DNA from 2 places in the Dyella japonica A8 genome. Region 1 is predicted to be linked to the other one. Evidence: riboswitches for the same ligand, from Rfam matches in the RefSeq annotation. Region 1 holds a riboswitch; the other holds the start of a gene.
The links. Region 1 has a riboswitch for S-adenosylhomocysteine ahead of HY57_RS17050 (ATP-grasp domain-containing protein). Riboswitches for the same ligand answer to the same signal wherever they lie in the genome.
Positions count from the first base shown of each region.

Region 2: it holds a riboswitch for S-adenosylhomocysteine, as region 1 does, so the genes downstream of both, ahcY (adenosylhomocysteinase) here and HY57_RS17050 (ATP-grasp domain-containing protein) in region 1, are expected to answer to the same signal.

Region 1 covers NZ_CP008884.1:4,046,724-4,062,219, reverse strand. The annotation lists gene rpsT (30S ribosomal protein S20) at 1,139-1,402, opposite strand; gene murJ (murein biosynthesis integral membrane protein MurJ) at 1,681-3,273, shown strand; gene HY57_RS17075 (bifunctional riboflavin kinase/FAD synthetase) at 3,443-4,396, shown strand; gene ileS (isoleucine--tRNA ligase) at 4,629-7,496, shown strand; gene lspA (signal peptidase II) at 7,762-8,253, shown strand; gene ispH (4-hydroxy-3-methylbut-2-enyl diphosphate reductase) at 8,330-9,289, shown strand; tRNA gene HY57_RS17055 (tRNA-Thr) at 9,343-9,418, shown strand; gene HY57_RS17050 (ATP-grasp domain-containing protein) at 9,734-10,606, opposite strand; S-adenosyl-L-homocysteine riboswitch at 10,621-10,696, opposite strand; gene HY57_RS17045 (LysR family transcriptional regulator) at 10,915-11,892, opposite strand; gene pcaD (3-oxoadipate enol-lactonase) at 11,944-12,750, shown strand; gene HY57_RS21720 (hypothetical protein) at 12,777-13,076, shown strand; gene HY57_RS17035 (GspH/FimT family pseudopilin) at 13,293-13,805, shown strand; gene pilV (type IV pilus modification protein PilV) at 13,856-14,335, shown strand; gene HY57_RS17025 (PilW family protein) at 14,332-15,339, shown strand; gene HY57_RS17020 (pilus assembly PilX family protein) at 15,341-15,496, shown strand, end outside.
Region 2 covers NZ_CP008884.1:1,455,272-1,470,767, reverse strand. The annotation lists gene HY57_RS06075 (ATP-binding cassette domain-containing protein) at 1-1,200, shown strand, start outside; gene HY57_RS06070 (glutathione S-transferase family protein) at 1,235-2,203, opposite strand; gene ppc (phosphoenolpyruvate carboxylase) at 2,272-4,977, opposite strand; gene HY57_RS06060 (S9 family peptidase) at 5,701-8,202, opposite strand; S-adenosyl-L-homocysteine riboswitch at 8,454-8,541, shown strand; gene ahcY (adenosylhomocysteinase) at 8,582-10,015, shown strand; gene HY57_RS06050 (sulfite exporter TauE/SafE family protein) at 10,157-10,882, opposite strand; gene ccoS (cbb3-type cytochrome oxidase assembly protein CcoS) at 10,872-11,078, opposite strand; gene HY57_RS06040 (heavy metal translocating P-type ATPase) at 11,075-13,480, opposite strand; gene HY57_RS06035 (hypothetical protein) at 13,483-13,968, opposite strand; gene HY57_RS06030 (4Fe-4S dicluster domain-containing protein) at 13,965-15,496, opposite strand, start outside.

The DNA.
Region 1 (15,496 bases):
AAAGCCGTCATCCCGGCGCAGGCCGGGATCCAGTTTCTGTCGTGGTCGGTCGTCGCCTCGTGCGATACCGCGATCGGGCCGCTTACGCAGCGGGCGTTTCGACCTTCTGCCGAAGGCCGAGTCACTTTTCTTTTGCTGGCCCAAAAGAAAAGTAACCCAAAGAAAATGGCCTAGAGAGCCAGAGCTGGCAGCATGTCGTGGGGATAAGCCCGAACGCTTGAGGCAGGTTGTTGCTTGGCAACCTCCGCCGCTACACAGCGGGTACTTCCAGGCTTTTCGCAACGCGCCTTGGCGATGAGGACTTAAAGCGGCGCCCCGCTTCGCTTCGGCGTTGATGGAACCCGCACGATCGCCCGCTTTTCTCTTTTCTGTGGGAGCGCACCCTGTGCGCGACAACCTAACGGAGCGGTGACTACGAGACGCCCCAGTCGCGCACAGGGTGCGCTCCCACAAGGGACTCGCCACTTTGGGATGTTCCGCTAACGGCTCGGGTTCTTGCTTCGGCTTTTAGCTTTTAGCTTTTAGCTTTGGCTTTTGGCTTTTGACCCACCGGGTCCCCGCATGACGCGGTGGGCGGGTGGAGGAATAGCCCGAAGGGTGGCTCGCAGGGATGCGAGCCAGTTTGGCGTCAGGGCAGGATGCCCCGTCGAAAACCCCGCAACCCGCCCGCGCACCTAGAGGGCTGCAGGCCCGGAAGGCGCCGATTCCGGGGTGCCGTTTCTTTTGGTTACTTTCGACGCGAAGCTAGTCCCCGTGGGATCTTTACTCCGGGCATCCTGCCCTCCGCCCTACGGGCCGGCTTCGCCGTTCGCACGCGTTCCTGCGCGTGCGTGGGCAAGCAATGAAAAGTGCCCCGGCCTTCCCACGGGACTAGCTTCGCGTCGCCGGCAGGAGGTCGGAATGCCGGCCGCGCAGGCGGCCAGGTCGCCGTATCGCCAAAACGGGCCCAAAGGCCCAAAAAGAAAACCGGCTTCAGTCGGCCCCTTTTTCCCAAACACAAAAAAAAGCCGGCTTCCGCCGGCCCGCTTTTCCCAAAGCACAAAAAAGCCGGCTTCCGCCAGCCCGCTTTTCCCAAACACAAAAAAGCCGGCTTCCGCCGGCTTTTTCGCCAACCCGAGATTCAGTACGCGGAGCCGGCTTACGCCAGCTCGCGGATCTTCGCGTTGAGGCGGCTCTTATGGCGAGCAGCCTTGTTCTTGTGGATCAGGCCACGGGCGGCGTAGCGGTCCATGACCGGCTGCGCAGCGGCAAAGGCCTCAACGGCGGCTGCCTTGTCCTTGGCCTCGATGGCCTTGACGACCTTCTTGAGGGCGGTGCGCACCATGGAACGGGCGCTGACGTTGCGCAGGCGGCGCTGCTCGGACTGGCGCGCGCGCTTCTTCGCGGACTTGATGTTGGCCAAGGTAGAACTCCGAAATGAATTGCTGGGTTGGAAAAAGACTGGCAATTATGCGGGCAATGGGCCGCAGCGTCAACAGCTTAGCGTTGCCAAGGCGCCTGGAAGGGCGCTGTGCCGCCGAAATGGCGGCCAAAGGTGAACCGAAGGACCGGATTATGCCACGTCCGCGCTGTCATCTTGCCACCCTGGGCTGTCACACTACGCACCTTTCGGCGCCAGGGCAGAGGGGCTAGGCGCGTCTCACCAGCAAAGGCACGACAAGAGGCATGAAGTCTCCCAGCATGTTCCGTGGGCTGCTGTCCTTCAGCAGCATGACCATGATTTCGCGCGTACTCGGTCTGGTCCGGGACATGTCGATCAATGCCACCTTCGGCGCCAACGCGGCCACCGACGCCTTCTGGGTGGCCTTCCGTATCCCCAACTTTATGCGCCGGCTGTTTGCGGAGGGGTCGTTCTCCACCGCCTTCGTGCCGGTCTTCACCGAAGTGAAGGAGAAGCGCCCCCATGAGGATCTCAAGCAGCTGATGTCCCGCGTGTCCGGCACGCTGGGCGGGGTGCTGCTGGTCATCACCGCGTTGGGCGTCATCTTTGCCCCGCAGGTGGCGGCGCTGTTCTCGCAGGGCGCGGCCGATACGCCGGAGAAGTTCGCGCTCACCGCGCAGCTGCTGCGCCTGACGTTTCCGTTCCTGCTGTTTGTGTCGCTGACTGCGCTGTGCGGCGGTGCGCTCAACAGCTTCCACAAGTTCGCGCTGCCGGCGCTCACGCCGGTGATCCTCAACCTGTGCATGATTGGCGGCGCGCTGTGGCTGTCGAAGTTCGTGCACCCGCCGATCATGGCGATGGGTTGGGCGATCCTGCTGGCGGGCCTGCTGCAACTGCTGTTCCAGCTGCCCTCACTGCGTGGGCTGGACCTGCTCACGCTGCCGCGCTGGGGCTGGAGCCATCCGGATGTGCGCCGCATCCTGACGCTGATGGTGCCGACGCTGTTTGGCTCTTCCATCGCGCAGATCAACCTGTTGCTGGACACGGTGATCGCGGCCTACCTGATGACGGGCTCGCAGAGCTGGCTGTCGCAGGCCGACCGCTTCCTCGAACTGCCGCTGGGCTTGTTCGGCGTCGCGCTGGGCACGGTGATCCTGCCGTCGCTGTCGCGCCATCACGTGACCACCGACAAGGAAGGTTTCTCCAAGGCGCTGGACTGGGGCCTGCGCACCACGCTGCTGATCGCCGTACCGGCCATGTTCGCGCTGATGCTGCTGGCGCGGCCGCTGGTGGCCACCTTGTTCCAGCATGGCCAGTTCACCCCGTTCGATACGCGCATGGCCACGCTGTCCATCACCGCGCTGAGCTTCGGCCTGCCGGCGTTCGCGCTGGTGAAGGTGGCGCTGCCGGCGTTCTACTCGCGCCAGGACACCAAGACACCGGTGCGTGCCGGTGTGGCGTCGCTGGTGGCAAACATGGTGATGAACGTGATCTTCGTGGCCCTGCTGTACGTGCTGTGGGCGACGCCGGAACAGCGCCAGCTGCCGTGGCTGGACGGCATCGCCGCCGTGCCGGGCCTGCACATGGCGCTGGGCATGGCCAGCGCCATCGCCAGCTACATCAACCTGGGCCTGTTGTGGCATTGGCTGCGCCGGGCGGGCGTGTACCAGCGCCAGCCGGGCTGGGCACGGCACATGCTGCGCCTGGTGTTGTCCTGCGCGGTGATGGTGGCGGTGCTGATGGCGGGCATGCATCTGTGGCCGGACTGGACCGATGCGGACAAATGGACGCGCGTGTGGCGTCTGGCTGTGCTGGTGGTCGCAGGCGGCGGCGCCTATGTCGTGACGCTGTTTGCAGCCGGCTTCCGTTTGCGCGAACTGCGTGGCGTGTAACGTATTTTCCTCAGTCCTTAAGTTCGTCATCCCTGCGAAAGCAGGGATCCAGCGCCTTTTTGCGACGCCCGGGGAAGTCACTGGATCCCTGCTTTCGCAGGGATGACGGTGAGGGAATGTGCCGGGCATGGGGCATCGGCAATGCGGCCCCAGCCGCTATACTCGCCCGATGATGAGACTTTCCAGGGATGTCGCCGGTTCCACTCTGGCGCCCGGCGGCAGCGTGGTGGCCGTCGGCGCGTTTGATGGCCTGCATCGCGGTCACCAGGCTCTGTTGGCGGAGGTGCGCGAGCGCGCCGATGCGCTTGGCCTTACCCCCATCGTGGTCAGCTTCGAGCCGCTGCCGCGGGCTTTCTTTTCGCCCGAGCCCGTGCCCCGGCTTTCCAGTGTCCGCGAGAAGCTGCGCGGTTTTGATGCCGCGGGCATGGAGCAGGTGCTCTTGCTGCGCTTCAATCGCGCCCTCACATCCATGTCAGCGGATGAATTCGTGCGCCAGGTGCTGGTGGACCGGCTCAACGCCCGCGAGGTCTGGGTCGGCGCGGATTTCCGCTTCGGCCACAAGCGCAGCGGCGACGTGGCGATGCTGGAGCGGGTCGGGCCGGGTTTCGGCTTCACCGCCCGCACCATGCCCTCGGTGTTGCTGGACGGCGCGCGTGTTTCGGCGACGCGGGTGCGCATGCTGCTCTCGGCAGGTGAGTTTTCCGGCGCGGCGCCCTTGCTGGGCCGCCCGTTCGTGATCGACGGCAAGGTGGAATACGGCAAGCAACTGGGGCGCCAGCTGGGCTATCCCACGGCCAATATCCACCTGCGCGACCGCACCAGCCCGGTCCATGGCATTTTCGCCGTGCGCGTGGGCCTGGGCGAGAGCGAATGCAGCTGGCCGGGCGTGGCCAGCCTGGGCGTGCGGCCTACGGTGAACGAGGTGCCGGAGCCGCTGCTGGAGGTCCATCTGTTCGACTTCGAGGGCGATCTCTACGGCCAGCGCATGGCGGTGGAGTTCGTGGCCAAGCTCCGCGATGAGCAGAAATTCGACAACCTGGACGATTTGACCGTCCAGATGGCCAAAGACGCCCGGCAGGCCCGTGAATTGCTGGGCATGAACCCGCGTCTCAGCGAGGCGTAACCGGCCCAAATCCGGTAACGTTGGCGCTTTCGCCCCGTCATCCCGGCGACACCCCGGCAAGCTGTCGAAAGCAGCCTGCCGGAGCAGGCCAGGGATGACCTGCTCGTAGAGCAAGCACGGTAGTGCTTCCTCTACGGAGCCAGGTTCGGACAGGTGCCGAATTTGGCGAGTCGAGAAAGTGCAGGCACGCACTGTCTCGACATCCAGTAAACCATCAGAGCATCCCCAGGCAATGACCCAGGATTACAAGAACACCATCAACCTGCCGCAGACGGAATTCCCGATGCGCGGCGACCTGCCCAAGCGCGAGCCCAAGTGGCTGGCCGACTGGCAGCAGGTGGGCCGCTATGCGCAGATCCAGGAACGCGCGGCCAACCGCGACAAGGTGTTCGTGCTGCACGACGGCCCGCCGTACGCCAACGGTGCGATTCACCTCGGTCATGCGGTGAACAAGGTGCTCAAGGACGTGGTGGTGAAGTCGCGCCTGCTGGCCGGTTTCCGCGCGCCCTACGTGCCGGGCTGGGATTGCCACGGCCTGCCGATCGAAGTGGCGGTGGAGAAGAAGTTCGGCCGCGTGGGCGACAAGCTCGACGCCGCTGCCTTCCGACAGAAGTGCCGCGAGTACGCGCAGCAGCAGATCGACCTGCAGCGCACGGACTTCAAGCGCCTGGGCGTGCTGGGTGACTGGGAAAACCCGTACCGCACGATGGACTTCAAGTACGAAGCCGACATGGTGCGCGCGCTGGCGAAGATCGTCGGCAACGGCCATGTGGTGCGCGGCGCCAAGCCGGTGTACTGGTGCTTCGATTGCGGCTCCGCACTGGCAGAGGCCGAGATCGAATACGCCGACAAGGTGTCGCCGGCCGTTGACGTCGCCTATGACGCCGTCGATGCCAAGGCGCTCGCGCAGACGTTCGGCGTGGACGCGGGCGACGCCATCGTCGCCATCCCGATCTGGACCACCACGCCGTGGACGCTGCCGGAAAGCCAGGCCGTGTCGCTGGGCGGTGAACTCGAATACGCGCTGATCGAAGGCCCGTCGCGTGACGGCCACCGTGTGCTGCTGGTCGTTGCCAGTGCACTCGTGGAGAAGGTCGCGCATCGCTACGGCATCGACGGTGAGGCGAAGGTGCTCGGCCACGTTGCCGGCCAGTCGCTGGAAGGCGTGCTGCTCAAGCATCCGTTCTACGCGCGCGAAGTGCCCGTGCTGATCGGTGACCACGTGTCCGCCGAAGACGGTACCGGCGCCGTGCATACCTCGCCCGACCACGGCGTGGAAGACTTTGTCGTCTCGCGCAAATACGGCATCGAGACGCTCAACTACACCGAAGCGCGCGGCACCTACCGCGCCGACACGCCGGTCGCGCTCGACGGCACCGTCATCGCCGGCAAGCACCTGTGGAAGGCCAACGACGAGATCGTCGAGCTGCTGCGCCGTCGTGGCGTGCTGCTGGCCTTCGCCAAGATCGAGCACAGCTACCCGCATTGCTGGCGCCACAAGACGCCGGTGATCTTCCGCACCACGCCGCAGTGGTTCATCTCCATGGAGAAGGAAGGCCTGTGCAACACCGCACTCGACGCGATCAAGCACGTGCGCTGGGTGCCGTCCTGGGGTGAGGAACGCATCGCCGGCATGGTCGGCGACCGTCCCGACTGGTGCATCTCGCGCCAGCGCACCTGGGGTGTGCCGATCGCGCTGTTCATCCACAAGGGTACGCAGGAACCGCATCCCGATTCCGTTGCGCTGCTGGAGCAGGTCGCCAAGCGCGTGGAGCAGGGCGGCATCGATGCGTGGTATGCGCTCGACGCGGCCGAGCTGCTGGGCGACCAGGCCAAGGACTATGAAAAGGTCCTGGATGTGCTCGACGTGTGGTTCGACTCCGGCGTCAGCCACTTCGCCGTGGTGGGCCAGCGTCCCGAACTGCAGCAGGGCAAGGCGTCCAGCTACCACGTGATGTATCTGGAAGGCTCGGACCAGCATCGCGGCTGGTTCCAGTCCTCCTTGCTCACCTCGTCGGCCATGTTCGCCAAGGCGCCGTACAACGACGTGCTCACCCACGGCTTCACCGTGGATGCGCAGGGCCGCAAGATGTCCAAGTCGCTGGGCAACGGCATCGAGCCGCAGGACATCATGAAGAACCTGGGCGCGGACATCCTGCGCCTGTGGATCTGCTCGACCGACTACCGCAACGAGATGTCGCTGTCGGACGAGATCCTCAAGCGCGTATCGGATACGTATCGCCGCATCCGCAACACCGCACGCTTCCTGCTCGGCAACCTCGACGGTTTCGACCCCGCCAAGCACCTGGTGCCGGTGGAGCAGAGCCTGTTGCTGGACCAGTGGGCCGTGCAGCAGGCGTACGACACGCAGCAGGCCGTGATGGCGGCGTACGATCGTTACGACTTCCCGGAGATCGTGCAGCGCGTGCAGAACTACTGCACCAACGAGCTGGGCGCGTTGTATCTGGACATCACCAAGGACCGCCTCTACACGATGCCGACCGAAAGCCACGGTCGCCGCAGCGCGCAGAGCGCGATGTACCGCATCGCCGAGGCGCTGGTGCGCTGGTTGGCGCCGGTGCTCACCTTCACCGCCGAGGAAATCTGGCAGCACCTTCCGGGCGAGCGCAGCGAAAGCGTGCTGTTCGAAACCTGGTACGACGGCCTGTCCTCCACCCAGGGCTCGCCGGAGCAGCGCCGCTACTGGGCCGACCTGCTGGCGATCCGCGACACCGCCTCGCGCGTGCTCGAAGGCATGCGCAAGGGCGAGCAGATCGGCGCTTCTCTGGAAGCCAAGCTGGCGATCCATGCCGATCCGGCCATCGTCGCGCGTTACCAGCCGACGGCGTCTGAACTGCGCTTCTTCTTCATCACGTCGGATGTTCGCCTGGACCTGGCCGGTGGCCAGCCGGCGGATGCGGTGCTGACGGAGCTGGAAGGCGCGGACGTGTGGGTGTCGGCCACTGTCAGTGACGCCGCCAAGTGCGTGCGCTGCTGGCACCGTCGCGACGACGTCGGCACACATGCGAACCACCCGGAGCTGTGCGATCGCTGCATCAGCAATGTGGATGGTCCGGGTGAGGATAGGCGCTGGTTCTGAGCAAGGCTTTTTTCGCCTGAGTAGGCGAGCGAAGAGAAACACTTCACTTCTCGGACACGCCTCCTGACCGTCATCCCCGCGAAGGCGGGAGGTGTCTTTCAACAGCCGAATGGCTGGTCATCCAGCGCCTTCAGAACGCTGCGGCTGACGAAGTCACTGGATCCCCGCCTTCGCGGGGATGACGAGGGTAGGTTGAGCCTTGGCAATGATTTGGTTTGCGCACTGATGAGATTGGCGCGAACCTGACACGACACACAGATTCCCCATGAAACCCAAACCCAACGCCCTCAACTGGCTCCTGCTCTCCGCCGTCGTCATCGTGCTCGACCAGCTGAGCAAGTGGTGGGCGCTTGCCGCGCTGCAGCCCGCGGGCACGCCGCACCCGGTGATCCCCGGTTTCCTCAACTGGACCCTGGCCTTCAACAAGGGCGCCGCCTTCAGCTTCCTCGCCGCCGGCGATGGCTGGCAGCGCTGGTTCTTCGTGCTGCTGGCGGTGGTGATCAGCGGTGTCCTGGTGTCTTGGCTATCGCGCACGCCGCGCGGCGACTGGAAGACGGCCCTGCCGGTGAGCCTGATCGTAGGCGGTGCGCTGGGCAACCTGATCGACCGCCTGCACGCCTCGCAGGTCACCGATTTCATCCACGTCTATTTCCGCGAGTGGAACTACCCGGTGTTCAATTTCGCCGACTGTGGGATTACCGTGGGGGCCGTGGCGTTGGTGGTTTTCGGCCTGTTCCAGGGCAAATCCAAGGCCTGAACGCGCCATCACGTACGGCCTCACCGGCCGTGCGATAATCCGGATCTGTCAGCCGCCCGATCGATCCGGAGCTTCCGTGGACATTCTGCTCGCCAATCCCCGTGGCTTTTGCGCCGGCGTGGACCGTGCCATCGCCATCGTCGAGCGCGCGCTCGAATCCTACGGCGCTCCCATCTACGTGCGCCACGAAGTGGTGCACAACCGCTACGTGGTCGACAAGCTGCGCAACGACGGCGCCGTGTTCGTGGAAGAACTGCACGAAGTGCCCGACGGCGCCACGGTGATCTTCAGCGCCCACGGCGTGTCCAAGGCCGTGCGCGAGGAGGCCGACCAGCGTGGCCTGAAAGTGTTCGACGCCACCTGTCCGCTCGTGACCAAGGTGCATATGGAAGTGGCGCGCCTGGGGCGCACCGGCCGCAGCGTCGTGCTCATCGGCCACGAAGGCCACCCGGAAGTGGAAGGCACCATGGGCCAGTGGAACCCCGCCAACAAGGGCGAGATCCTGCTGGTCGAATCCGTGGAAGACGTCGCCGCGCTGAAGCCCAAGTTTCCGCACGAGCTGTCTTACGTCACCCAGACCACGTTGTCGGTGGACGACACCAAGGCGATTATCGAGGCGTTGCGCAGCACGTTCACCGACATCGAAGGCCCGCGCAAGGACGACATCTGCTACGCCACGCAGAACCGCCAGGACGCCGTGCGTCGCCTCGCCGCCTCCGTGGACTTGATGCTGGTGGTCGGCTCGGTGAACAGCTCCAACTCCAACCGTCTGCGCGAGCTGGCGGAGAAAGAGGGCGTGCGCTCCTTCCTTATCGACGGTGCCGAGCACATCGAGCGCAGCTGGCTCGACGGCGTCACCCGCATCGGCCTCACCGCGGGCGCCTCGGCACCGGAAAAGCTGGTGCGCGACGTCATCGCGCGCCTGCAGTCGTGGGGCGCGGGTGCCGTGCGCGAGCTCGACGGCGAGCCGGAAACCATCACCTTCGCGCTGCCCAAGGAGCTGCGTCTGGTCGGTGGCGTCTCCGCCAGCCTTTGAGCGCTCCACGTCTTGCGCCGTTTCGTTTCGCTCCGTAGAATTGGCGGTTCTTCGCCGGAATAGCTCAGTTGGTAGAGCGGCGCATTCGTAATGCGTAGGTCGCAGGTTCGACTCCTGTTTCCGGCACCAGCAAAATCAAAGGCTTGCGTGGCTTCAGCCCCGCAGGCCTTTTTGTTTTTCCTCGCTGCGCGTGGTACCAGTTCAATGAAGCTGCACTCTGCTGGGCTTCCCTAGCTGGAGCTATCACGGTGGCCGGAAAGGCCTGGTTTTGATCCCGGGCACGCATTCAAATAATGCCCTTGATGATCCTCGGTTCTGGAGCTTTTCCGGGGAGTGCTCGCGCGACGAGCGAAGAGTCACCAACAAGTCCCTCGTGTTCCCGATCCGTCATTCCGGCCTGCGCCGGAATGACGAGCTTGGGCATGGCGAGGGCTATTGGCGGCGCTACGTCGTCAGGCGCTTCCGCAGATTACCTGCGAAACGCTCCGCTGCTTCCGGCCGGTCGCTGAGGTGAAGGAAGGGCTCGATCATCTCCAGTTCCATCAACAGGAACTGCCCCTGGGACATTACGCCGTCCACGCGCGCGTAGGCCACGTTGGCATGGCCGAGTGCAGCCACGGCGGTGAGGGCGCGTTTCGCGCTGGCGATAAGAGCGGCATCGGGGTCCACGCGCTGGGCGGTGCCGCCGAATTCGGACTGCACCCGGTAATCGCCAGCAGCAGGCCGCTTGATCACGGCGTGGCTGAATTCACCGTCGAAAAACAGCAGGGACAACTCGCCATCGCTGACGACTTCAGGCACGAACGGCTGCACCAGATACTCGAACGCCATCGGCAGTTGTGCGATGGCCTGATCAAACGCCGCATCACCCACCTTGCCGCGCGCGGTATGCCAGGCCGTGCCGCTGATCGTCGGCTTTACCACGATCTCCTGGCCGCTCATCCCGGCGAGCCTTTGTCGCAAATGTGTCCCCGACACGATGCTGGTGGGAATGATGTCGATGCCTTGCGCGGCCAGTTCCGGGAGGTAGCGCTTGTCGCTGTTCCAGCGCAGCAGCGCCTTGTGGTTGATGGTCGGAACGGGCAGCTTTTCCAGCCATGCGCTGAAGGCGGCGTAGTGCTTGAAATAATCCCAGGTCGAGCGCATAAGCACGGCGTCATAGCGCGTCCAGTCCACGCGAGGATCGTTCCAGACGCAGGCGACGGTCTCGATGCCAAGGCGTTGCAACGACGTCGCCAGGTGGGCGTCATCCGGATGGATGTCCGGAATCATCGAGGATGTGGCGATGGCAAGACGATGAGTAACAGGGTGGGGCATGGCAAATCCTCCATCAATGGAGGGCGCCCTTGTTTGATGGATCGGAACCGAGCGTGGCGGACCAAGTCCGTCGCAGCACCCCTCGGTTCCGACTGCGCGACAGCGAGGCTGTGCGCGTTGGTTGGGCATCGGATGACGAAGCGCGGCTAGTCTCACTGAGCCGGCAGCGCTCCGTCAATGTGGTTTCTCCATGCGGAAGGGCAATCCGTTAGGCGCGAGACAGTGCCTGTCCATCGTCGGCGCTTCCGTGTCCGTATCCACCACGCAGTGGCGGGATCGCCCGCATCGGCGGGCGCCTCATGGAACGATCAGTGCGACGGCGTGGTTCGCCATTGCGCCGCGTGCTCCTGGACAAGCTGCCACAGCTGGTTCGCCACCGGCCCGTGTGGCCGGTCATGACGGCGGGCCACCACCAACTCCTCCACGGCGCCACTGAGATACCGGCCCGCGAGGGATATCAGGCTGCCATCGCGCAGTTCCTGCTCGATCAGGAAGCGGGGCAGGTGCCCCCAGGCCATGCCCTGCAGGATGACTTCCTTCTTCATGAGCTGGTCCGCGACCGTGCACTGCGGCGCGCCTTCCATCACAAAGTAACTGCGTGACTCCGGGCTTTGCGCTGTGTCGCGCATGATGCATTGCGTGAGTTCGCGCAGCTGTTCGCGGCGTATCGAGCGACTGGCACGAAACGGCAGGAAGCCCGGTGCGGCTACCGGAATCATCGGCACCGGGCATAGGTCCACCCATTCGGTGCGTGCATCGTGCTTGTCCACGCGGTGGAAGATCAGGTCCGCCTCGTCGTTGAAGAGTCGCTCCCATGGGCCGGTGACGGCTTCGAAATGCAGATGCAGCCGGGTGCTGGGGTGCTGTGAAAAAAAGCGGCTCAGGAGGCGCAGCGTCTGCGGCACTGGGCACAGGTCGCCAATCACGACCCGCAATTCGCTCTCCGCCCCCATGGCCAGTTGTGCGGTGTGGGCGTGCAGGCTTTCCAGTTCGCGCAATAGCGCTTGCGCGCGGCGATGAAAGGACTGGCCTGCCGCCGTGAGTTGCACGCGGTAACCGCCGCGCTCCAGCAGCTCAAGCCCAAGCTGCCGCTCCAGCTTGGCAACGGCGGCGAACACCGCCGGGTGCGAGCGGTTCATTACCTCGGCGGCGGCCTGGAAGCCGCCTTCCTTGACCACGGCATCGAAGCACTGGAGGTCGTGCAGGGTGAAGGCGCTCATGTCTGAAATACCTACAGAGTTTTTCAAAACTTTGTAATTTTTACCTGAAAGGGCGGCGCTTAGCATCTCCATCCGAACCGGGCACCGGCCCGGACCCCACCCAAGGAGCGAAGCGCCATGAACGACACCACTTTCATCACCACCGGCGACGGCTATCGCCTGGCCTACCGTCTTGACGGCACGGACGACAAGCCCGTGCTCGTCCTTTCAAACTCCATCGCCACGACGCTGCATATGTGGGATGGCCAGATAGCCGCGCTGACCCCGCATTTTCGCGTGCTGCGCTATGACGCCCGCGGCCACGGCCAGTCGGATGCCCCGGCGGGCGCCTATTCGATGGACCGGCTGGGTCGCGACGTGATCGAGCTGCTGGATGCGCTCGGCATCGAGCGGGCGCATTTCCTTGGCTTGTCGCTGGGCGGCCTGGTGGGGCAGTGGCTGGGCATCCATGCGCCGGAACGCATCGATCAACTCATCCTCAGCAACACGTCGGCCCGGCTGGGGCCTCCCAGCGAGTTCGATGCACGCATCGCCGCGCTGAAGACATCACCTGACATGGCCGCTGTCGCGGAGGCGTTCCTGGCCAACTGGTTCCCGGCGCCCATGCTCGAAGCAAACCACCCTGATGTCGAACCGTTCCGCGACATGCTGCTTTCCACCGCGCCCCAGGGTTTGGCCGGCTCCTACGCCGCCGTGCGCGACACCGACATGCGCCGGACCATTGCGCTGATCAACCGTCCCACGCTGGTGATTGCGGGCAGGGACGATACCGTCACGCTGGCCAGCCATGGGGAGTTCATCGCATCGACCGTGCCGGGCGCGCGCCTGGTGACGATGCCGGCCGTCCACCTGCCCAACGTGGAGCATCCGGATCTGTATACGCGCACGGTTCTGGATTTCCTGCTCGAAGAGAAGGCAGCCTGAAGGACAGGAGCAAAGCCGGGTTCGGGATGGGCGCTGCCGGGGCGTTGGCCTCAGGACAAACCCGCGGCGCTCCGATCGAACCCGCCGCCGGCATGGTCGATGCGCTGAGCGGTGAACATGGCGACGGCAATATATTGCGAAGTCAGTCGCATCTGCGACAAAAGTCAGATAAACGAAAGTTATGCGCTATTTCTTTCGTGTCGATTATGGCGCCGCTCCACACCCCGTCAGGCGGCTGCATCGTCGTCCAGGACGGAACGGCTCTTCGTCCATTAAACGCCGTTTCGTCCGCTTTTGCCCTCACTTGCCTGGCGATGGAAGCGTGATTCAGCTCACGAATGATGCGTGGGTGAGTGCACCGGTTCTACCGTCTGTCAGAAATAACCTACCGTTTGTCGACTTTAAAGCTTGCGTCTGGCTGGCTTAGACGTAAGCTTTTGCTGACAAAGGTCAGGGGATATCGCATGAACATGCGATGCAGTGAGCTAGGGGCAAGGCGGTCGCACCGTGGGCACGTCGGTGGTTTCACTGTGGTGGAGCTCGTGATCACCTTGTTGATCGGCGCCGTCATCATTGCGTTCGCGGCGCCCAGTTTCCGTTCGATGGTGATTTCCAACCGGCTGACCACCGTCGCCAACGAAGTCGTCGATGCCATCAACGTGGCACGCATGGAAGCGGTGAAGCGCAACGGCAATGTCCAGTTTTGCAGCGACTCGGCCACCGTCAACACCACCGGCAATGCCCTCGGCGACAAGTGCGGTGTCCAGGGCGGCGCGGTGTATGCCCTGTCCGTGGACAACAGCGGAAACCCGCAACTGGATCCGGTGCGCACCGACATTCACGAACTCGCCTCATCCCTCACGATCACCGGCAACATCGTCGCGCTGCGTTTCAACGGGCAGGGCCTCGGCGTGAAGCCGGGCACGTCCATGCCTTACAGCGGCACGGTGATCGACATCTGCAGTCCCAACCTCAATGCCGACAACCACCGCATCGTGCGGATGGTGGCGGGTTCCATCCTTGAAGTCGTCCCCAACCCGGGTTCCTGCACGTGATGAGCTTCCCAGCCGGCGCCGCGCGGACGCCATGCCAGGTTTCCCGAGCCGTGTCGGCACTGCGTCGTCGCGCCGTTGGTCACACGCAGAAAGGCGTGGGCCTGATCGAAGTGCTGGTGGCGGTGGTGATCCTCTCGGTCGCCTTCCTCGGCATCGCCGCACTGCAGGCGATGTCGCTGTCGACCAACAACAGCGCCATGGCGCGCAGCATGGCCACCGTTGCCACGTATTCGATTCTGGATGCGATGCGCGCGGACTATCTGAACGCCACCACCGGCCAGGCCTACACCACGAGCACACCGCTGAAGGCCTCGTCCTGTCCCACCGATACCAGCACGCTGGCGGCCAGCCAGCTGGCGCAGTGGTGCGGCCAGCTGGGCAATACGCTGGGCGTGGCCGACACCACCACCGGCAATATCCAGTGCGGCACCAGCGGCGAATGCACCATCACCATTTCGTTCCTGGATGTGCGCTCCGGCGCGGACGCCACGACGAAGCAACAGACCGTTACCACCAAGGCCCTGCTATGAGCGGCCATCGCGCCTTTTCCCTGCGTCGTCCGCCGCATGTGCCGCGCGAGTCCGGCTTCACGCTGATCGAACTGCTGGTGGCGCTGTTGCTGGGCACCGTGGTGATGGCCGGCGTGATCAGCGTGTTCACCACCAACCAGAAGGTGTATCGCTCCAACAAGGCGGTGAGCGACGTGCAGGACAGCGCGCGCATGGCCTTCGAGATGATGGCGCGCGACCTGCGCGTGGCGGGCCTGACCGGCTGCGGCAACGGCACGCGCATCGCCAACGTGGTGAACAACAGCGCGAGCCAGTGGTACACCAACTGGACCACGCCCATTATCGGCTATGCCGCCAGCCAGACCGACCCGGCCGCCGCCAGTCGTGCCGCGAACACGGATTCGCTGATCCTGCTGGGCGTGGAGGGCGTGGGCGTCAGTGTGAAGGCCAATGCGGAGCCGGCGGCCACCTTCACCATCAACGAATCGAGTTCGAACCTCAACACCGGCGACATCGTGATGGTGTGCGATCCGGATCATGGCGCCATCGTGCAGCTGTCCAACGTCAATGGCACCACGCTGACACACGCAACGGCGGGCACGCCGGGCAACTGCACGCTGGACCTGAGCTATCCCACCGTGTGCAGCAGTGGCAGCAGCTACGTGTTCGCCGCCAACGCGCAGATCGCCCGGATGACGGCGGCCGACTGGCACGTGGCCGCCAACCCGGCGACGGGCGGCACCTCGTTGTACCGCCTGTCGCTGGGTTTGAGTTCGGACGGTACGGGCAAGGCGGCAACGACCCGCTACGAAATGGTGCGCGACGTGACCGGCATGACGCTGCGCTACCACCAGGCCAGCGGCGCTGCGTTCGTAGCCGCCAACGCGGTGACCGACTGGTCGCAGGTCGATGCCGTGCAGGTAACGCTGAGCATGATCAGCACCGACCGCAGGGCAGGTATCAACAATGCGGCGGTATCGCGCACCTTCACCTCCACCATCACGCTGCGCAATCGGGTGACCTGACATGACGTGTGCTTTCACGAAATCCGCGGGCACGGTCCGTGGCGGGGTGGGTGCGCCCAGCGGCCCCTCGCGCCAGCGCGGCGTGGCGTTGATGGTGGCGATGATCCTGATGATCGTGATCACCTTGCTTGGCTTCGCCGCGGTGCGCGGCACGCTG
Region 2 (15,496 bases), 2.2 Mb from region 1:
ACCGACTGGCCGGGCGACTACGACAACTACCTGCGCCGCCGCGAAGAGCGCCTGCATGCCGAAGCGCAGGCCAATGCGCTGTTCGACAAAAAGCTCGCGCAGGAAGAAGTGTGGATCCGCCAGGGCATCAAGGCCCGCCGCACACGCAACGAAGGACGCGTGCGTGCATTGAAAGCGTTGCGCGTGGAGCGCTCGCAGCGACGCGAGCTGTCCGGCAACGTGAAGATGACGCTCGCCAACGCACAGGCGTCCGGCAAGAAAGTGATCGACCTGGAACACGTGCACCAGGGTTACAGCGGCCGCGTACTGATTGGCAACCTCAGCACCGCGATCATGCGTGGCGACCGCGTCGGCATCATCGGTCCCAACGGCGCGGGCAAGAGCACGCTGCTGAAGATCATGCTCGGCGAACTCAAGCCGGAACGCGGCCATGCCGCGCTCGGTACCGGCATCCAGATCGCGTACTTTGACCAGCACCGCGTGCAGCTCAACGACCAACTCAATGCGCTGGACAACGTGGCCGAGGGCCGCGAGTACATCGAGCTCAACGGTACGCGCAAACACATCATCGGCTACCTGCAGGATTTCCTGTTCTCGCCGGAACGCGCACGCGCGCCCATCACGCGGCTGTCCGGCGGCGAGCGCAACCGCCTGCTGCTGGCCAAGCTGTTCGCGCAGCCGTCCAACCTGCTGGTGATGGACGAACCGACCAACGACCTCGACGTGGAAACACTCGAACTTCTCGAGGAATTGCTCACCGAATACCAGGGCACACTGCTGCTGGTATCGCACGACCGCGAATTCCTCGACAACGTGGTGTCGAGCACGCTGGTGCTCGAGGGCGACGGCAAGATCGGCGAATACGTCGGCGGCTACACCGACTGGCTACGACAGCGCCCCACGCTCACCGCAGCCACCGCCAAGCCCGCGGAAGCGAAGGTTGCCGCCACCGCTGCGGCGACACCCGCCACGACGGAGGCCAAGCGCAAACTCAGCTACAAGGACGCGCGCGAACTTGAACAACTGCCAGCACGTATCGAGGCACTGGAAGCGGACATTGCCACGCGTACCGAGGCGATGAACGATCCCTCGTTCTACCAGCAGGACAGCGGCGCCATCGTCAAGGCCAATGAAGCGCTCGCGCAGGTTCAGGCTGAACTCGAGCGCGCCTACGAGCGCTGGAGCGAGCTGGACGGCTGAGGAAGGGGACGCCGGGTGGCGTCCCGGATCGAGTTCACGTCGACACGGCCTGGAGATGCGGCGCCATGACATACGGCATGGCCCGTACGCCGCTAAACCAGCGCAAGCGCAGATAGCCCGGCCATGCCTTCATCAGGCTCAACGAATTGACCGGATGTTGATCATTCACGGCGGCACGCAGCGGTTCATCGCGAACCGCTGGCTCCGGAGAAATCGACGTCAGCCAGCTCACCCGCCCCAACATGCGCCCGCTCCGCTGGCGCTGCGCGGCGATCAGTTCTTCATAAAGCAAAGGCCGGTCTCGGCCGTGCGATCGAAATAAGCGGTCTTGCCAGGCAAACAGCCCCTGCAAGCGCGGGTGGTGACTGAAATGCGGCACGATGCGCAGCGGCCGCAGCAACGAGGCCAGCGTGATATCCGCGGCGGTGAATCGATGCCCCAACAAGAAAGGCATGCGCTTCAGCCGTTCGTCCAGCGACAGCAGCAATGACTCCAGCTGTTCGTAGAGGCGATCCTGGCGATTGCGATCGAAGCGAAACCGCCGGATCAGCATCATGCCGAGCACGGGAGCGGCGAGGTTGCGCCAGCCGCGCCGCGTGAACAACCCGCGGCATACCTCCGGCATGAACAGGCGTGCCAGTACCTGCGGGCACTCCATGATGAGTTGCGTATAACCGAGCCGTCGCGCGAACAGGCCGAGCGTGGAATCCAGCCGAAGCATCCATTGCCACGCCTCTTCGCGTTCAGCGGGATCCTCGGAAAGCAGCGGCCGCTCAGGATAGGTCTCATCCAGATAGCGGATGATGGGCGAGGAATCGCTGATCGCCGTGCCGGTGTCCGTATCATGGATCAGGGGCACCGTCTGCGCGCAGGAGAAGCGGCGCATCTCTTCCTTCTTGTAGGCCACAACATCAATGGCCTTCCATGGCAGCCCCTTGTAGTCCAGCGCCCAGCGCACCTTTTCCACGTAGTGCGACCATCGCAACTGATATAGCTCGATCATCCCTGCGGCTCCCTGGCTGGATGTTCCATCCATGGGGACCCGCAGGGGATCATTCAATCCTGCGATGCTCAACCCGTGTTCTGCAGCCCCTGCGACACACCATTCACGCAGGCCACCAGCGCCGTGAGCAAGGCCTCGTCGCCTTCCCCGCCCTCGCGCCAGCGCCGGAGCAGATCCACCTGCAGCAGGCTCATCGGGTCGACATAGGGGTTGCGCAAGTCAATCGACGTCGCCAGCCGTGGCTCGTTCTGCAGCAGGCTGTCGTTCTGCTTCAGGCGCATCAGCCAGTGGCGCGTGCGCTCGAACTCATCGCGAATGAGCCCGAAGAACGGTTCGTGCAGCGGGCCCGCCAGTGTCGAGAATGCTTCGGCGATACCCAGGTCGCACTTGGCCAGCACCATCGACACGTCGTCGAGCATATTGGCGAAAAATGGCCAGTCATACGCCATTTCCGACATGGCGGCCTCGCCGTATTCACTCACGCCGAATTCGAGCGCGGTACCCAGCCCGTACCAACCGGGCAGGATCGAGCGGCACTGCGTCCACGCGAATACCCAGGGGATCGCGCGCAGATCCTGCACACCCCGCATACTGCGCCGGCGCGACGGACGGGAACCCAGGGTCATGCGCTCGATCACGTCGATGGGCGTGGCGGAACGGAAGTAGTCGACAAAGCCCTCGCGGTCGACGAAGGCCCGGTAATGCTCGCGGCTGCGCGCGGACAAGCGGCTCATGCGATCGCGCCACAGGTCCTCGCGCGGCTCGTGCATGCGGGGCCGCAATGAGGCGCGCAGCACCGCGCCCACCGTCTGCTCGAGATTGCGCAAGGCAAGCGCTCGGATGCCGTACTTGCGATGGATCACTTCACCTTGCTCGGTGACGCGCAATACGCCGGCCACCGAACCGCGCGGCGAAGACAAGAGCGCTGGCGTGATGCGCGCGCCGCCGCGACTGGCCGAACCGCCGCGGCCATGGAAGAACGACAGCCGGACACCGGCCTCCGCCGCCACTTCCAGCAATTCCACCTGCGCACGCTGAAGGCCCCAGCGCGAGGCCAGCGTGCCGCCGTCCTTGCCGCTGTCCGAATAGCCGAGCATCACCCACTGACGGTTGCCGCGCGACGCGAGGTGGTCCCGATAGACCGGATCGTCCAGCAAGGCGCGCAGCGTCGCGGGGGCGTTGGCCAGGTCATCCACGGTCTCGAATAGCGGCGCCACATCGAGCGGAACGCGGCCGTTTTCGACAAGCCCGCCGTAACGCGCCAGCGCGAGCACCGCGAGCACGTCCGCCGCCGATCGCGCCATGCTGATGATGTAGAGGCCCAGCGAGGACGTACCGTAGCGTCCGCGCGCCTCGCCCATCGTGGCGAACACGTCATGCAGCGAGGCGGCGGTGGCATCACCGCTGTCCTGCAACGCGTCCTGCCCGCCAGCATAGGCACGCAACCGTGCGGCACGCTCCGCCGGGCTGCGCGACACCCATTCGGCGTCCCCCAGCAGCTGTGACAGCGCGTCGTCATGCACACGCGAATCCTGCCGCACGTCCAGCCGCGCCAGGTGGAAGCCGAACGTGCGCACGCGCCAGATCAGGCGGCGCACGGCATAGGCACCGGCGTGCAGGCCCCGGTGGTCGATCAGGCTGACCGCGACCAGATGCAGGTCCTCGAGCAACTCGTCGACCGAGGTATAGCCTTCCGGATGATCGTCATCGTGCGTTGCCTCCAGCCGCGCGCCGATGATGGTGAGCAGGCTGCGGTACGGCATGTCGGCATGGCGCGGACGCACCTTGGCCGCCGCTTCGGGAAAGCGCACGCGATAGTCGAACAGGCGGTTGGCCAGCGCGCTGCCGATGGGAACACGGTCCTCGGTCTGGCTGAGCAGGCGGGCAAGGCCGGCGATGTCCTCGATGTAATGCTCCAGCACGTGGGCGCGCTGCGTGGACAAGCTGGCCGCAATGGTGGCGGCGCCGACGTTGGGGTTGCCATCCATGTCGCCGCCAACCCATGTGGCAAAGCTCAGCAGGCGCGGGATGGGTACGGCCACGCCGTAGACCGTCTGCAGTGCGTCAGCCAGCGATTCGTAGAGCGCCGGGACAATGCGATAGATCGGATTGGCGAGATAGAAGCCGACGTGGTGGTGCTCGTCCTGCACGGTGGGGCTCACGGCGGACGCCTCGGCCGTCTGCCAGCCCGCGCTGAGCGCCATGAAGATGCGGTCGTCGTCTTCCTTGCGCTCTTGCGGCGTGCGCGTGGGGTCGAAGTTGTCGACCAGCGCCCGCACGATGGACTGTTCTTTTTCCAGCAGCGAGCGGCGCACGGCTTCGGTCGGATGCGCCGTGAAAACTGGTTCCACCTGTAACCGTTCCAGCCATTCGATCAACTCGCCCGCTTCCACGCCCTGCGCCTTCAGACGCGTAAGCACGTCCAGCAGGGATTCGGGCTGCGGCGCGCCGCCCTCGCGCTGGTAGTCGCGGCGACGACGGATGCGATGGATGCGTTCGGCGATATTCACCGCCTGGAAATAGGTGGCGAAGGCGCGCGCCAGCGACTCGGCCTTGTCCGTATCCAGACCGGTGAGGAGGCCGCCAAGTACGTCCAGCGGCGCGTTTTCCACGCGGCGTTCGATGGCGGCAGTGCGGATACGCTCGACTTCGTCGAGGAAAGCAGGGGAAATCTGCTCGGCCAGCATATGCCCGACCAGGGTGCCGAGGCGGCGGACGTCTTCGCGCAAGGGCGCGTCATGCGGAGCGAACTCAGGACTGCGGTGCTGGTTCATCGATGCCACGGTGCGGATGTCTGGACGTCCAAGACTACCCCAAGCGGAGCGGATTTGTGCAGCGCGGCAAAAAGAATCGACCGAGGTCCGTTGCCTTAGCCAACGAGGCCCAACCTCCCGCCACGTGCGACCGCCTCACCTACCCCGTCATTCCGGCGAGGGCCGGAAACTAGAGCCAGAGGATCTGGTTTTCGCAAACCCGACCAAAGACCGAGGCCCTGGATTCCGGCCTGCGCCGGAATGACGAGCGTGGGCGTGGCGCAAGGTCGAGAAGGCGCGCAAGAAAGATGGATGACGCTGTCCGTTGCCATCAACGACCGTAGGCACCTCCAGGCACTTGCCGCACGCCCCCCTATAACCGTCATTCCGGCGCAGGCCGGAATCCAGAGCGACAGGATCTGGTTTTCGCGAACCCGACCAAAGACCGAGGCCCTGGATTCCGGCCTGCGCCGGAATGACGAGTGTGGGGCTGGCGCAAGGTCGAGAAGGCGCGCAAGAAAGATGGATGACGCTGGCCGTTGCCATCAACGACCGTAGGCACCTCCAGGCACTTGCCGCACGCCCCCCCCTATAGCCGTCATTCCGGCGAAGGCCGGAATCCAGAGCCACAGGATCTGGTTTTCGCGAACCCGACCAAAGACCGGGGCCCTGGATTCCGGCCTGCGCCGGAATGACGAGCATGGGCGCTGCGCAGGGCTGCGCAGCGCCGCTCAGCGGCCTTCATCAAGGCGAAGCGCTTTGCTTCTCCACTGTCCCAGGCTTCGCCTGCTTCATATACGTCTCCAGCCAGCTATTCATCTCCGCCAGCATCTGCATGATCGATTCACGCGCGCGATAGGCATGCGCTTCGTTCGGCAGCAGCACCAGCCGCGCGGTGCCACCCAGGCCCTTGATGGCGGCGTACATACGCTCGCTCTGGATCGGGAAGGTGCCGGAGTTGTTGTCCTGCTCACCATGGATCATCAGCAACGCGTCCTTGATGTCACCCGCGTAATTGAATGGCGACATGGCGTTGTACACGTCCATCGCCTGCCAGTAGTTGCGCTCTTCCGACTGGAAACCGAAGGGCGTCAGCGTGCGGTTGTAGGCGCCGCTGCGCGCGATGCCGGCCTTGAACAGGCGCGTGTGCGCGAGCAGGTTGGCGGTCATGAACGCACCGTAGGAGTGGCCACCCACCGCGATGCGGTTGCGATCGGCCACGCCACGGCGCACGACCTCATCCACCGCCGCCTCCGCGCTGGCGACCAGCTGCGGGATATAGGTGTCGTTGGGTTCCTTGCTGCCCTCGCCCACGATCGGCACGGCGAAGTTGTCCAGCACGGTGTAGCCCATGGTGAGGAAGGCCTGCGGGCCCCAGTAACTGATGCGGTTGAAGCGGTACGGGGAATCCCTGACCTGGCCCGCTGCATCGGCGGATTTGAACTCGGCCGGGTACGCCCACATCAGCATCGGGCGCGGGCCATCCTTCTTCGGATCGTAGTGGGGCGGCAGATACAGCGTGGCGGTAAGTTCCACGCCATCCTTGCGCTTGTAGCGGATCTGCTCCTTCTTCACGTCCTTCAGTTGCGGCAGCGGATTGGGGAAATGAGTGAGCTCGCGCAGCTTGCCGTTGCCGGCGAGGTCACGCACGTAGAAGTTGGTGGGCTCGGTGGGCGATTCGCGCGAGATCAGTGCGCGCGTGCCTTCCACGTCCAGCAGCACCTGCGGGTCTTCGAAGTACGGCGCCTGCGACTGGAACAGCCGTGTGCTCTGGCCGGAGGCAAGGTTGACCCGGTCGATGAACGGCCGGTCGCCTTCGGGCGATGCGCCCTGGCCGAGGCGATAGATGCTCTGTCCGTCCGCGGTGACGACGAGCCGCGACTCGCCATGCTCGTCCAGCATCGTCGCTGGCTTGCCGGGGTCGCGGTAGCGGTCTTCGGAGGAGCCTTCGCGCACGAGCACCGGTGCCTGCACGGGCTGGTCGGGCGCCACGCGCCATTCCTTCACGTGGCGCGTCTTCCACCAGAATTCATTCACCAGCGCGAGGCTGCCATTGGCCCAGTAAGCGCCGGCGTAGCGGCTGCCCAGCTTGGCCAGCGTCACCGGAGCGCGGTCGAACGGTGCTGCCTGCATCTGCACGATGTCACGGATGTCCGCCTGCCGCGCGGGATCACCGCCATCCTGCGCCTCGGCCCACACCAGCGTGGCCGGTGCATCGGTGCGCCAGTCGATGTCGCGCACACCGGTGGGTACGGCGTCGTTGCCCGTGGGCAGACCCTCCACCAGCGGTAGATGCGCAATCTCCTTCACCAGCTTGCCGTCGCGGTCCAGCACCTCGATGCGCTGCGGGAAGCTGTCCACCGGCACCAGATAGGAGAACGGGCGCTCCACGCGCTGGCGCAGCAGGTAGCGGCCATCGGGCGACGGCGCCATCGACAGCGTCAGCGCCGGCTCGCCGAGCGTGGTGACCTTGCCATCGAGGTCCACCAGCGCCGACTGCGAGCGGAGGTAGTGCTCGAAGAGCTTCGCGTCGTTCTCGTCGTGCAGCATGTCCTGATAGGTACGGATGGCCTTCACGCCGCCACCTGCCTGCGTCTGCTGCGTGTCCGGACCGGTCGGGATGATGCTGGCGATCGGCGCCGCGCCCTGCCCCTGCGGCTGCAACTGCACGAGCAGCTGCTTGCCGTCGGGCATCCAGCGATAGCCACGACCGGCCACGGTGTTCAGCGGCAACGCGATCAGGCGATGCGCGGAACGTGCCGCCACGTCCACGATCCACAACTCGTTGGTGCCGGCGCGCGCATCGACCTGGTTGAAGGCGAGGTAGCGTTGGTCGGGCGACCATGACGAGGTGGCGATGGACAGCGGCTGCGGCAGGCCCTGCAGGCGAATCTCCTTGCCAGTGGCCACATCCATCAGCCACAGGTCCGTGCCGAACACGAAGCGGCTCTGCGCATAGGTGCGCGGATTGATGCGCAGGCCGGCGAGCTTCAGCTCCGGCTGCGCGACCACATCGATGCCCGGCAGTGCCGGCGTCTGGGTCAGCGCGAGCAGGTCGCGATGTGGGCTGATCGAGAGCTGTGGCGGACGCGGGGCATCCACCAGGGCCTGCAGCGGCGCAGGCGGCGTGAGATAGCCGGAGGCAGGCGCGCTGACAGGTGCCTTGGGCGCCTGATCGGCCAGGACTTGCGGAGAAACGGTCAGCAGCAGGCCGACCAGTGCGAAGCATCGGAGCGACATATCCATGTGAGGGGACCCCTGTGTCGTAATACTTTGCGACATTAACCCTTCCAAGCCCGGCCTGACCCCGCCATCAGTCATGGGTCGAACTGAACTACCCCAGGGCCGGGAGCCTGTTCAAAATCTCGCGTCAACGTTCGTTTTCCTCACCGTCATTCCGGCGAAGGCCGGAATGACGACGGATGGCAAGAATGGAGATGTTGAACAGGCTCCGACAGGCCACGAAACCATCATCCGAGAACGCTATACTTCAAAATCCCGTCGAGGGGCGCTGCGACCGCGGCTTCGTGCACCACGAACCCGGCCAGGCTCGACGGATTTCATTTGTAACGGCGCCCGGCCAACGATGCGACTTTCTCGGTCGCAACAACCGGAGCTAAGCCACATGAACGCAGTCACCAAGGATTCCGCCTCGCAGGATTTCAAGGTCCGCGACATCTCCCTCGCCGACCTGGGCCGCCGCCGCATCCGCATGGCGGAAGAGGAAATGCCGGGCCTGATGCAGATCCGCGCCCGCTACTCCAAGGAAAAGCCGCTGAAGGGCGTGCGCCTTTCCGGCTCCCTGCATTGCACCAAGGAAACGGCCGTGCTGGCCGAGACCCTGCGCGAGCTGGGCGCTTCGGTGCGCTGGGCCTCGTGCAACATTTTCTCCACCCAGGACGACGTCGCCGCTGCGCTGGCGGCCGGTGGCCTGCCGGTGTTCGCCTGGAAGGGCGAGACGCTGGAGGAATACTGGCAGTGCACGCTCGACATGCTGACCCACCCGGGTGAGCTCGGCCCGCAGCTGATCGTGGACGATGGTGGCGACGCCACCCTGTTCATTCACAAGGGCGTGGAGCTGGAAGACGGCAGCGACTGGGTCAACACCCCGAGCGGCAACCACGAAGAGCAGGTCATCAAGGATCTGGTCAAGCGCACCGAAGCCGAGCGTCCGGGCTGGTTCAAGAAGATCGCCGCCGAATGGAAGGGCGTCTCGGAAGAGACCACCACCGGCGTGCATCGCCTGTACCAGCTCGCCGAAGCCGGCAAGCTGCTGGTGCCGGCCATCAACGTCAACGACTCGGTGACCAAGTCGAAGTTCGACAACCTGTACGGCTGCCGCGAGTCGCTGGCCGACGGCATCAAGCGTGCGACCGACCTGATGGTCGCCGGCAAGGTGGCCGTGGTGTGCGGCTACGGTGACGTGGGCAAGGGTTGCGCCCACTCGCTCAAGGGCTTCGGCGCCCGCGTGATCGTGACCGAGATCGACCCGATCAACGCGCTGCAGGCCGCGATGGAAGGCTTCCAGGTCACCACCATCGAAGACACCTTGGGCATCGGCGACATCTACGTCACCACCACCGGCAACAAGGACATCATCACGCTGGAGCACATGGCGGCGATGAAGAACAACGCGCTGGTGTGCAACATCGGCCACTTCGACAACGAGATCCAGATGGATCGCCTGAACGCTGCCAAGGATGTGTCGCGCGAGACCATCAAGCCGCAGGTGGACCGCTACACCTTCGCCAAGAGCGGCCACAGCATCTACATGCTGGCCGAAGGCCGCCTGGTGAACCTGGGCTGCGCCCATGGCCACCCGAGCTTCGTGATGTCCAACAGCTTCTCCAACCAGACGCTGGCCCAGCTCGACCTGTGGGCGAACAAGGACTTCTACGACAAGACCGTCTACCGCTTGCCGAAGAAGCTGGACGAGGAAGTGGCCCGCCTGCACCTGGAGCAGATCGGCGTGAAGCTGACCAAGCTCACCCCCGAACAGGCTGCCTACATCGGCGTGCCGGTGGATGGCCCGTACAAGCCGGATCACTACCGCTACTGATCGCACCTTCGGGTGAATCGAAAAGGCCGCCGCAAGGCGGCCTTTTTTATGGTCGGGTTTTATGGTCGGGTCGGTCGCGCACGAGTGCGCTCTTACAGAGAGGCCCGCCCCATGGAGGAGCGCACTCGTGTGCGACCCGCCTCACCGAGCCACCGGCCCACACCCCAACCATCCCATCAGCCCATGCAACGACGGCACCTGCATCAACCACGGCGCCGCCATCGTGATTACACCAGCGACCAGCACAAACGCCGCCGCACCCTGTCTTGCCCCGGTGCGCTGCATCCAGCGCCCTACGCGCGCACCCGACCACGTGAGCGGGACCATCACCACCCAGGTGCCCATGCCGAAGACCGCCAGGATGAGCGCCCCTTTTGCCGCGCTCGCCTGCAGCCAGGCCGCTGCCAGCATCGTGGCGCTGAGGCCACAGGGCATCCAGCCCCACAACATGCCCGCGGCGATGCGTCGTGCCACGGTGTTGGCCGGCAGCACGCGACGCTGCAGAGGTTGTAGCCAACGCCACAGATGCACGCTCGACCGCCCCAGAAAGCGAAGCCGCCCTTTCTGGTCCAACAGGCGCAACGCGACGAGCACCAGCACCAACCCCATCGCCACGCGCGTGGCGATAACGAGCACCTGCCATTCGAACAACCGCAACACGCCGTCGCCCATGCCGCCAACCAGCGCACCCGCCAGCGCATAGCCCAGCACGCGCCCCGCGTTCAGCTGCACCGAGGCAGCCAGACCATGCCGGGGCGACCACATCGAAAACCCCGTGGCGATCCCGCCGCACATCGCAGCGCAGTGCACGCCGCCTAGCAGGCCACTCAACCATGCCGCCGACAACGCAAGCAGATCAATCGGCATGACGACCGACACCGTGGATCGCCTCGCGCGTCTTCAAGGCGGGTGAATCGCCGGCTCGCTCGTCGTCATGAAGAATGTCCAACGCTGGCGTATCCATGTCGTCGAACTGTCCCTTGCGAACGGCCCACACGAACGCGCCGATGGCGAACGCGAGCAACATCAGGCTCAAGGGAATAAGCATGAGAAGGATGATCATGACGCCGCCTCCACGCCTGTGTGTCGCATCAATCGCAGCGCGTTCGCCGTCACGGTAAGCGACGACAGCGCCATGCCGAGTGCGGCGAGCGCCGGCGTCACATGGCCCGTCATGGCCAGTGGAAGCGCGAGCAAGTTGTAGCCTACGGCCCAGGCAAAGTTCTGCCGGATCACGCGTTGCGTACGACGCACCAGGCGAATGGCCGCCGGAATGCGCTGCAGCGACGGCGATGTCAGCACCATGTCCGCGGCCTGCTGGGCTAGCGGCGCGCCTTCGCCCATGGCGATGGCGATATCCGCACCGGCCAGCACCGGCGCATCGTTGAGCCCGTCGCCCACCATCGCGACCACGCGCCCTTTCGCCTGCAGTGCACGCACCAGCGCCAGCTTGTCCTCGGACGATTGCCGTGCATGCGCCTCGGCGAGCGACAGCCTGCGCGTCAGGCGCTCCACCGCACGGACGCCATCGCCACTGGCGAGATGAATGTGCAGGCCAAGGTCACGCAAGGTGGCCAAGGCCTCCGCAGCATGTGGTCGAAGCACTTCCTGCACGCCAAACCAGGCCACGGCACGCTGGCCGTCGCCCAACCAGAGCTGTCCATCGTCTTCACCGCCAGCGGCGAACGATGCGCGGCCCAACTTCCAGACCCGGCCTGCGATGCAGCCGGTAACGCCATGCCCCGTCACCTCGCGCATGTTCTCTACCTGCAGCGACGTGGGCACGCCGGCGAAGGCCTCGGCGATGGGGTGACGGCTGTCGCGCTCCAGTGCCGCGGCCATCTCCAAGGCCAACGCCGGATCGAAGCCGTCGATGGTGCCCATGTCGCTCACGGCCAGCTGCACGCTGGTCAACGTGCCGGTCTTGTCGAATACCACGTCGGTGACGCGGGCAAGGTTTTCCATGCTGCCCGAGCGGACCGACAGCACGCCCATGCGCGCCAGCGCACCATGGCTGGCCGCCAGCGCCGCCGGAACCGCCAGCGACAAGGCGCATGGGCAACTCACCACCAGCAGGGACAACGTGACTTCGAACGCGCGTGCCGGATCATGCATGCGCCACAGCGCATAGACGGCAATCGCCAGCACGATGAGCACGGTGACGAACACCCGCCCGATGCGATCGGCCACGCGCGCCAGCGGCGGTCGCTGGGACTGCGCCTGGTCGACCAGCCTTGCCAGGTGGGACAAGCGCGTCGCACTGCCCACCTGCGTCGCCCGAATGCGCGCCGGCGTGTCGCGGCAAGTGGTGCCTGCGTAGATCGTTGCGCCCCGCATTCGGCTCACCGGCCGTGATTCGCCGGTCAGCAGGGCTTCCTCGAAGGAAGCATGCGCATCGAGCAGGCAGCCATCGACCGGAACCACCTCGCCCACGGCCACGCAGACGACATCGTCCGTCGACAACGATGCCACGGGCACCATGGCGCGGCTGCCATCGGCGAGCTCCCTGGCCGCGAGCATGGGCCTCGCCCGCGCCAGCGCGTCCACCTGCGCGCTGGCGACACGACGGGCACGCTGTTCGAGCAGCCGGGCGGCAAGCAGCAGGAAGACGAACATCGTCGCGGCGTCGTACCAGACCTGCGCGCCACCGCGCAGCGTCTCCACCACGCTCGCCAGATAGGCCAACAGCGTCGATATCGCGATCAACGTATCCATGCCGGGATGCCGCTGCCGCAGCTCGCGCCAGCATCCCAGCAGGAAAGGCCAGCCCGCGTAGAACACCACGGGCGTGGCGACCAGCAAGGCCACCCAGCGGAAGAAGTCGCGCGTAGCGCCGGCCATGTGATGGCCGAAGTCCAGGTACAGGGCCTCGGAGAACATCATGGTCTGCATGGCGCCCAGGCCGGCCACGCCAAGCCGCACCAGCCACCGGCGATGTTCGGCGACGCGTTCACGCTCACGCTCAGCGCCGGTGGCCAGGTACGGCCGGTAGCCGAGCATGGCCAGTCGCGCGAGCAAGGCCGACAACGTCGTCCGTGCCGGATCCCAGCTGATGCGGATGCGCCCGGTCACGGCATTGGCACCCGCTTCCAGTACGCCGGGCTCCGCATGCAGGGCGCGATCGATCAGCCAGGCGCAGGCGGCACACCGCATGCCATCGGTCAGCACAATGATCTCGAGGCCGCCAGGCACAGGCACGGCATGATCGCCGAGCAGATCCCCGCGATCCCAGCCCGAGAGGTCCGGCACGTCGGCCACGCGCGTTGCCGGAACGCTGCGCAAGCGATAGTAGTCACCCAGTGCCGATTGCCTGATCCACTCCGTCGCCGCGGCACAGCCATGACAACAGAAGGCTTGCGACTCACTCGCCACGTCGACCCGTACCGGCGACTGCGGCAAGGCTTCACCGCAGTGGTAGCAAACCAGGACGCGGCCCGGTGCGCCGATGTCAACGACAGCGTCCACGATCAGGGCATCAGACGAATGAAGCGTGCCTGTGATGTCCAATGCCCGCTCAGCGCCCAGGTGGCGTTATCCGGGCGCAGTTCAACCACCCAGTCATGGCCGCCGTCCAGCGAACCGACGCCACGCCAACCTAGCTCGCTCGGTGACAACAGGAAGACGCGCCCTGGCCCACCCGCTTCGCTGGGTACCAGCGTCAGCTGCAGCTTGCCGCCACGCGGAAATTCGCCATCCATGGGAATGGCTTCGATCATGTCGCCCTTCAACCGCAGCACGAGCCCCTTGGTGGCGATCTCCGCGGCCGGTGCGCGGTCCTCCGCCGCTACCAGCAGCTTGCCCACCTTGTTGACCCTGCCAACGGTTTCCATGTCTTCGTTGCCGGGATGCACGGCGGCGAACAGCAGGGCAAAGCCAATGACGACCGACGCCAGCGGCAGGCCGACCAGCATCCACACCATGGGTTCGCGCCAGGTACTGCGTGTCTGATTCATGGGACAGGTCCAAAGAAACTGCTTTTGACGGTGACCGATGCGCCGCCGTCGAGATCGCGAATGCGGAAACTCACATCGTGCCGGCCGCTGACTTCCGATGCCGTCATGACGGTGACCGGCACCGACAAGACCTCACCGCTGTCCGCGCTCACGGTTTTTGCGCCACCGCCAAGTTCAAGGCCAGGCACGTCGGCTGAGATAACATCGATCTGGAAACGATGGGTCTCCTGCGCCTTGTTCACCAGCTTGAGCGTGTAGGCATTCTGGATTCCGCCATGGGCCGCCTCGCTGTACATGGCATTGCGGTCGCGCAGCACCTCGGCCATCAGCAGGCTGCGATGGGTCACGCCATAGAGCCAGCCGCCCATCAGCGCAAGCAATAGCGCGCCGTACACAAAGACGCGCGGACGCAGGACCCTGGCCGGCTTGCCATCGATCTGGTTCTGCGTGCTGTAGCGGATCAGGCCCTGGGGATAGCCGACCTTGCCCATCACCTCGTTGCAGGCATCGATGCAGGCACCGCAGGCAATGCATTCGTACTGCAGGCCGTTGCGGATATCGATACCGGTAGGGCAAACCTGCACGCAGATCGTGCAGTCGACGCAATCGCCCAGTTCTTCCAGCGTGAACTTCGGCAAGGGCTCGGCCTCATCACCCATGCCGGCCAGCGCGATGGTTCCACCGGCCTGCGCGCGATGATCGGCGGCCGATGGATGACGACTGGCGCGAAACACGTAGTCGTACGCGGTGACCGTGTCGAGCAGGCCGCGCGCCCGCTCCAGCACGCTCTGAAGACCCCGCTTGCGCGGCCCGCGAGGCTCGCCGCGCATGGGATCATAGGCAATGATCAGCGTATTGCGATCGAACATCGCGCTCTGGAAGCGCGCATACGGACACATGTACTTGCACACCTGCTGACGCAGGAAGCCCGCATTGCCCCAGGTGGCAAACGCATAGAACAGGATCCAGAAGGCCTCCCAGCCGCCCCAGTCGAAGGGCGTGCGGCGCACAAGGTCACCGATGGGGCTGAAATAGCCGACGAAGGTGAACCCCGTCCACAAGGAAAACAGTACCCACACGGTGTGTCGTGCCGTCTTGCGCAGGATCTTCTCGCGCGTCCACGGCCCGGCATCCAGCTTCATGCGCTTGTTGCGGTCACCTTCGAACCAGCGTTCGATCCACAGCGACACTTCCGTCCACACCGTTTGAGGGCACGCATAGCCGCAGAACAGCCGGCCCGCCAGCGCGGTGAAGAAAAACAGGGCCAGCGCCGCAATGATCAGCAGCACCGACAGGAACAGGAAATCCTGTGGCAGGAAGAGCAGCCCGAACACGTGGAACTTGCGCGCGGGCAGATCGAGCAAGACGGCCTGCCTCCCCTGCCACGTCAGCCAGGGCAGCACATAGAACAGGCCCAGCAGCCAGACGACCGCCGCGACCCGCAGGCGGTTGAAGCGGCCCGACACGTCGCGCGGGTAAACCTTGCGCTCGCTGACGTAGTACGAGTCACTCGCGTCGTCGATGACCT